Regions from separate parts of the Stenotrophomonas sp. LC732 genome, predicted to be linked through region 2. Evidence: riboswitches for the same ligand, from Rfam matches in the RefSeq annotation. Region 2 holds a riboswitch; the other holds the start of a gene.

Region 1 (3,405 bases), 740 kb from region 2:
GGGCAATCCAGAAGGCCTCCCGCTCCACTTCAGGCACCTTGTTCTTCATCCCGTCCTTGTCGAAGAACTGGGCGGTGAAGCGCCAGGGGTTCATTGGCTGGTATCCCGCCCGTGGCTCACCGCTGCACGCAGCCACGCCACTGGGCGCGCGGTCGGCCGGCTTCGGCCGGCCGTCCACCAATGCCAGCCCGAGCAGATACAGCAGGCCAGGCAGCAGCGCGATGCCGGCGACCAGCACGACGACGGAGATCCATGCGTTGCCGGCGGCACGCATCGCTCAGTGCGCCTTCGGTTTCGGGTACCACAGTGCGTTGACGATGACCCAGCGCTGGTCGAAACGCCCCATGTGGAAGTAGTCGACGAACCACGGGGTTTCCAGCCGCACCGAGGCCGCGTTGCCGGTCACGTCCAGCACCGTGCAGCGGCGATCCCATTGATCCTTCGGGGTCTTCAGCGCGCCCTGTTTCGTCAGCGAGACCAGCTCTTCCTTCGACATCCGGCGCAGGCCCAGGCGCTCGCCGGGTGTATCGCCGAGGACCGCGCGCTTGGCCAGGTCCGGGTGCAGCGAACGGGCGACGCGCTGCGGATCGGCCTCCAGCTGGCCATCGACGTAGTCGTGGCAGGTGGCTTCGACGGCCGCGATCGTGGCGGGGTCGGCGGCAGGGCTCGTTGATGCGGAAAGCGCGAACAGCAGGGCAATCGTGGACATCCGGGTCTCCGGCTCTGGGCGCGGGGCGATCATCGCATGGGCCGAATGGCCCATCCACGCATGACGTGGATCTACTGTAGAGCCGAGCCCATGCTCGGCTCCCGCATCGGGCAGACGGAACAACAGCCGAGCGTGGGCTCGGCTCTACAGAAGCGCAGGATCCGTTGCCTGCAGCCAGGCCAGCTTGCGTTCGCGGGGCTGCTGCTTGAGTTGCCACTCGGCCCGCGAGGCGGCGGCCCGGTCCGGGTATTCGCGCACGGCCAGCACGCGCAGCGGCGGCCGGGCCCGGGTGTAGCGCGCGCCCTTGCCGGCCTGGTGGGCGGCGAAACGCGCCTCCACATCGGTGCTGATGCCGGCGTAATAGCTGCCATCGCGGCATTCGAGCAGGTACAGGAACCACGGGCGGAGGGATGGGGCCATGCCTGGATTATGCCGTGCTGCACTGCAGCGGATATACTGGCGCCCGAATGCAGGAGAGAGGCGCCGCGCTGGCGCCCGCCGAAGGCGCAGGCTCCCATGATCGCTCAGGCCGGTGGGCTGGAATCCCACCAACCATGCATTCGACTCGCCGAGCTGGAGAGAGGTCACCGGGCATGCCCGGGGCGATCCGCCGAAGGGGCACGCGGCCCATGCCGCTGAACTCTCAGGCAAAAGGACAGCGGGAGCGGCACCGGTCATCGTCATCCCGTCATTGCGCAGGCAGTGGCGGTGGTCGCGCATGGCCGGCCCCACCGCGCCCGGAGCCTGTCCCATGCTGCTGTCCATCATCTACCTGATCGCCATTTCCGCCGAAGCCATGACCGGCGCACTGTCCGCCGGCCGCCGCCGCATGGACCTGTTCGGCGTGGTCATGATCGCCTGCGTCACCGCCCTCGGGGGTGGTTCACTGCGCGACATCCTGCTCGGCCACTACCCGCTGGGCTGGGTGAAGCACCCCGAGTACCTGGGCTTCACCGTGTGCGCGGCGCTGATCGCCACCTGGGTGGCGCGCTGGATGCACCACTTCCGCCGCACCTTCCTGGTGCTCGACGGGCTGGGCCTGATCGCCTTCACCCTGATCGGCTGCTCGATCGCGCGCGAGGCCGGCCATGCGATGCCGATCGTGCTGATCGCCGGCATGCTGACCGGCGCGTTCGGCGGGGTGCTGCGCGACATCCTCTGCAACGAGGTGCCACTCATCTTCCAGAAGGAGCTGTACGCGATCATCGCGCTGCTGACCGGCGCGGCCTATCTGTTGCTGCTGCACTGGGGCGTGGCCGATGCCACCGCGATCCTGTGCTGCCTTGGCGGCGGCTTCGCGTTGCGCCTGCTGGCGATCCACTACCGCTGGGAAATGCCGAAGTTCGTCTACCACGACGAAGTGCATTGAGCCTCTTCGTAAAGTCGAGCCATGCTCGACTGCTCTTTGCAGGAAACCAACGCGCTTCGCGCGCAGGTCGGGCATGGCTCGACGCTACAGGAAGCCGTATCACCACCCCGGCGATGTACCTGGCGCTGTCGCTCATGCGCAGCGCCAGGCGCATCGCCGGTGCAGATGGGCCGGCCTCCAACTCCGACCGGCCCTGATCGCGGCCGCACCCCCGCAGGCGCTGGCCGCCATCCACACACGTGCCGCACTCAGGCGGCTTCGATCAGGCTGCTTCGGACACCTTCACGTCGCGACGGGCGCGCACGGCCGCAGCCAGACGCTCCAGCACCGTCACGGTGGTGTCCCAGTCGATGCAGCCATCGGTGATGCTCTGCCCGTAGACCAGCGGCTGGCCTTCCACCAGTTCCTGGCGGCCACCGACCAGATGGCTCTCGATCATCACGCCAACGATGCGCTGTTCGCCGTCTTCCAGCTGAACAGCGATGTCCTCGATCACCTTCGGCTGGTTCTCGGGGTTTTTCAGGCTGTTGGCGTGGCTGGCGTCGATCATCAGGCGCGTCGGCAGCTTGGCCTTGGCCAGCACCTGGCAGGCGTCGGCGACGCTGCCGGCGTCGTAGTTCGGCTGCTTGCCGCCACGCAGGATCACATGGCAATCCGGATTGCCGGTGGTCGACACGATGGCGGTGCCGCCCTGCTTGGTGACCGACAGGAAGTGATGCGGATTGGACGCCGCACCCACCGCGTCAGCGGCGATCTTGACGTTGCCATCGGTGCCGTTCTTGAAGCCGACCGGGCACGACAGCCCCGAGGCAAGCTCACGATGCACCTGGCTTTCGGTGGTACGCGCGCCGATCGCGCCCCACGCCACCAGGTCGGCGATGTACTGCGGCGAGATCACATCGAGGAATTCGACACCGGCCGGCAGGCCGAGCTTGTTGATGTCGCGCAGCAGGCCGCGGGCAATGCGCAGGCCCTTGTCGATCCGGAAGCTGCCGTCCAGGTCCGGGTCGTTGATCAGGCCCTTCCAGCCCACCGTGGTGCGCGGCTTCTCGAAGTACACACGCATGACGATTTCCAGTTCGCCGGCCAGCGCGTCGCGCAGCGGCTTCAGGCGCTGGGCGTATTCGATGGCGGCCTTCGGGTCGTGGATCGAGCACGGGCCCACCACCACTGCCAGGCGGTCGTCACGGCCGTGCAGGATCTGGTGCAGGGCCGCGCGCGAGGCGCTGACGGTGTCGGAGGCTTCATCGTCACAGGGCAGCATCGCCAGCAGCTGGGCAGGCGGTGTCAGCGGTTCGATGGTGCGGATACGCAGGTCGTCGGTGTG
Region 2 (3,405 bases):
GCATTCATGTTGGCACCGTCGGTGTACACCTGGCCGCCGTGCTTGTGGATGATCTCGCAGATCTCCACCACCTCTTCCTCGAACACGCCGTGCGTGGACGGGTAGGTCATCATGATCGCGGCCAGGCGGTCGCTGTACTTCTCGGCGTTGAGGCGGATGTCCTCGACGTCGACGTTGCCGTTGGCATCGGTCTTGGTCACCACCACCTTCATGCCGCACATCTGCGCCGAGGCCGGGTTGGTGCCGTGCGCCGAATCCGGGATCAGGCAGATGTCGCGGTGGCCTTCGCCGCGCGAGCGGTGGTAGGCGCGGATCGCCAGCAGGCCGGCGTACTCGCCCTGCGCGCCGGAGTTCGGCTGCAGGCTGACCGCGTCATAGCCGGTGCATTCCACCAGCATCGCTTCCAGCGTGTCGATGAGTTCCTTGTAGCCCAGCGCCTGGTCGGCCGGCACCAGCGGGTGGATCTGCGAGAACTCCGGCCAGGTCACCGGGATCATCTCGGCGGTGGCGTTGAGCTTCATGGTGCACGAGCCCAGCGGGATCATCGTGCGGTCCATCGCCAGGTCCTTGTCGGCCAGCGAGCGCAGGTAGCGCAGCAGTTCGTGCTCGCTGTGGTGGGTGTTGAACACCGGATGGGTCAGGAATGCGGACTGGCGCAGCAGGCCGGCCGGCAGCGCATCGGCGGTGCTGGCATCCAGCGCGTCGACGTCGGCCTGCGCACCGAACACGGCGGCCAGTGCGACCACGTCGGCGCGGGTGGCGGTCTCGTCCAGGCTGATGCCGACCGAGTCGCTGTCGATCGCACGCAGGTTGTAACCGGCGGCGCGGGCCTTGGCGTGAATCTCATCGGCGTGCACGCCGGTGATGTGCAGCGTGTCGAAGAAGTCGCCACCGACCTGCACGCCGGCCTCGCGCAGCGCGGCGGCCAGGATCGAGGCCAGGCGGTGGGTGCGCCGGGCGATGCGGGTCAGGCCTTCCGGGCCGTGGTACACGGCATACATCGAGGCCATCACCGCCAGCAGCACCTGTGCGGTACAGATGTTGGAGGTGGCCTTCTCGCGGCGGATGTGCTGCTCGCGGGTCTGCAGGGTCAGGCGGTAGGCCGGGTTGCCCTGGTCATCGACCGAGACGCCGATCAGGCGGCCCGGCATCGAGCGCTTGTAGGCGTCGCGGCAGGCCATGAATGCGGCGTGCGGGCCGCCGAAGCCGAACGGCACGCCGAAACGCTGGCTGTTGCCGACCACGATGTCCGCACCCCATTCGCCCGGGGCGGCCAGCAGGGTCAGCGCCAGCAGGTCGGTGGCCACGGCCACCAGGCCGCCGCGCGCGTGCACGGCCTCGACCAGCGCCTTGTAGTCGCCGATCTGGCCGAAGGTGTCCGGGTACTGCAGCAGCAGGCCGAAGGCTTCTGCTTCCAGTGCCTCGGCCGGGGTGCCGACGCGCAGCACGATGCCCATGGGCTCGGCGCGGGTACGCAGCAGTTCCAGGGTCTGCGGGTGCACGGCGTCGTGCACGAAGAAGGTGTCCGACTTCGACTTGGCCGAACGCTTGGCCAAGGTCATCGCTTCAGCTGCGGCGGTGGCTTCGTCCAGCAGCGAGGCGTTGGCGATTTCCATGCCGGTGAGGTCGGCGCACAGGGTCTGGAAGTTGATCAGCGCTTCCATGCGGCCCTGCGAGATCTCGGCCTGGTACGGGGTGTAGGCGGTGTACCAGGCCGGGTTTTCCAGGATGTTGCGCAGGATCACGTTCGGCGTGTGGGTACCGTAGTAGCCCTGGCCGATGAAGCTGCGCAGCACGGTGTTCTTGTCGGCGATCGCACGGATCTTCGCCAGTGCCTGCACTTCGGTCATCGATTCCGGCAGTGCCAGCGGCGCCGGCGACTTGATCTTGGCCGGTACGATGGCATCGGTCATCGCATCCAGCGACGCGTGGCCGACGACGTCGAGCATCTGCGCGATCTCGGCATCGTTGGGGCCGATGTGGCGCTCGACGAACGCATTGTGGTGCTCGAGCTCACGCAGGGAAGGGGTGTTCTGGGACATGGCGAAGGATCCGTCAGGAAAGGGCACACGCACGGGCACAAGCCGCCGGTCGGCGGTCTGCGGGGCGCCCCTCTGTCCTTTTGCCTGAGAGTTTGGAAGCGCGGAAAACCGCGGCTTCGTGCCCCTTCGGCGCCGGATCGAACCGGTCTCTCCAGAGTTGTGTTACGGGTGGTATCGGGCCTGAGCGATTACGGGCGTTGCGCCTTCGGCAGCGGTGTTCCGCTTCTCCCACCGTGTTGCCCGCCGATTATAGCCCGTTGCGGGCGCGCCAGCCGCCTGCGGGCCCGGCCGCGGCGCCTGAATGGCCGATGGCCCGCCCGTGCGTTTTGTGCACTGCTGCATGGCATCAGGCGCAATCCCCACCTATGATGGGCGGATACCCGAATTCATCTGGCGCCGTCCCTGCTGCAGGGGACTGGCGCCCGCCGTGCGTGCCGCGCATGGCCCTGCCGGACGCCTTCTCCATGACCGCCGCTGTTGCTCCTTCCACCCGCCGCATGGCCCTGCTGCTCGCCGGCCTGGCCATGTTCGGTCCGTTCTCGATCGACACCATCTTCCCCGCGTTCCCGCAGCTGGCCCAGCGCCTGGCGGTGGACGAGGTGGCGGTGCAGCAGACCATCAGCGTGTACCTGCTGTTCTACGGCCTGATGAGCCTGGCACACGGCCCGCTGTCCGATGCCTGGGGCCGCAAGCGGGTGATCCTCGGCGGCCTGGTGGTGTTCGTCGGCGCCTCGGTCGGCTGTGCGCTGTCCACCGATCTGACCACGCTGCTGGGGTTCCGCGCCCTGCAGGGCCTGTCCGCAGGCGTCGGCATGATCGTCGGCCGCGCGGTGATCCGCGACCTGTACCACGGTCACGACGCGCAGCGGCTGATGAGCCAGGTGTCGATGCTGTTCGGCATCGCCCCGGCGATCGCGCCGATCATCGGTGGCTGGATCCTGCTCAGCGGTGCTGGCTGGCCGCTGATCTTCTGGTTCCTGGTGGTGTTCGCACTGGTTCTGCTGGCGGCCACCGCCCGCTACCTGCCGGAGACCCATCCGCTCGAAGCGCGCGTTCCGTTGTCGCCGCGGGTGCTGATGCGTGATTACGTGCGCATCGGTTTCAATCCGCGCTTCCTGCGCCTGGCGCTGGCCGGCAGCATCGGTTTCGGTGGCATCTTCCTGTACATCTCCTCGGCACCGGTGTTCGTGATGCAGCACCTGCACCTGGGCGAGGGCGGTTTCGCCTGGCTGTTCATCCCCACCATCGGCGGCATGACCACCGGCTCGTTCCTGTCCGGGCGCATGGCCGGGCACACCACGCCCACCCGCCAGGTCTCCATTGGTTTCGGCCTGTGCGCGCTGTCGGTGCTGCTGAACGTCGG

The links. Region 2 has a riboswitch for glycine ahead of gcvP (aminomethyl-transferring glycine dehydrogenase). Riboswitches for the same ligand answer to the same signal wherever they lie in the genome.
Region 1: it holds a riboswitch for glycine, as region 2 does, so the genes downstream of both, ACT6SE_RS18865 (trimeric intracellular cation channel family protein) here and gcvP (aminomethyl-transferring glycine dehydrogenase) in region 2, are expected to answer to the same signal.

The regions. Positions count from the first base shown of each region.
Region 1 is NZ_CP199214.1:3,994,349-3,997,753, forward strand. It holds gene ACT6SE_RS18850 (hypothetical protein) at 1-274, opposite strand, end outside; gene ACT6SE_RS18855 (nuclear transport factor 2 family protein) at 278-709, opposite strand; gene ACT6SE_RS18860 (GIY-YIG nuclease family protein) at 854-1,129, opposite strand; glycine riboswitch at 1,170-1,259, shown strand; glycine riboswitch at 1,273-1,378, shown strand; gene ACT6SE_RS18865 (trimeric intracellular cation channel family protein) at 1,461-2,078, shown strand; gene ACT6SE_RS18870 (3-deoxy-7-phosphoheptulonate synthase) at 2,341-3,405, opposite strand, start outside.
Region 2 is NZ_CP199214.1:3,253,204-3,256,608, reverse strand. It holds gene gcvP (aminomethyl-transferring glycine dehydrogenase) at 1-2,042, opposite strand, end outside; glycine riboswitch at 2,105-2,207, opposite strand; gene ACT6SE_RS15560 (multidrug effflux MFS transporter) at 2,507-3,405, shown strand, end outside.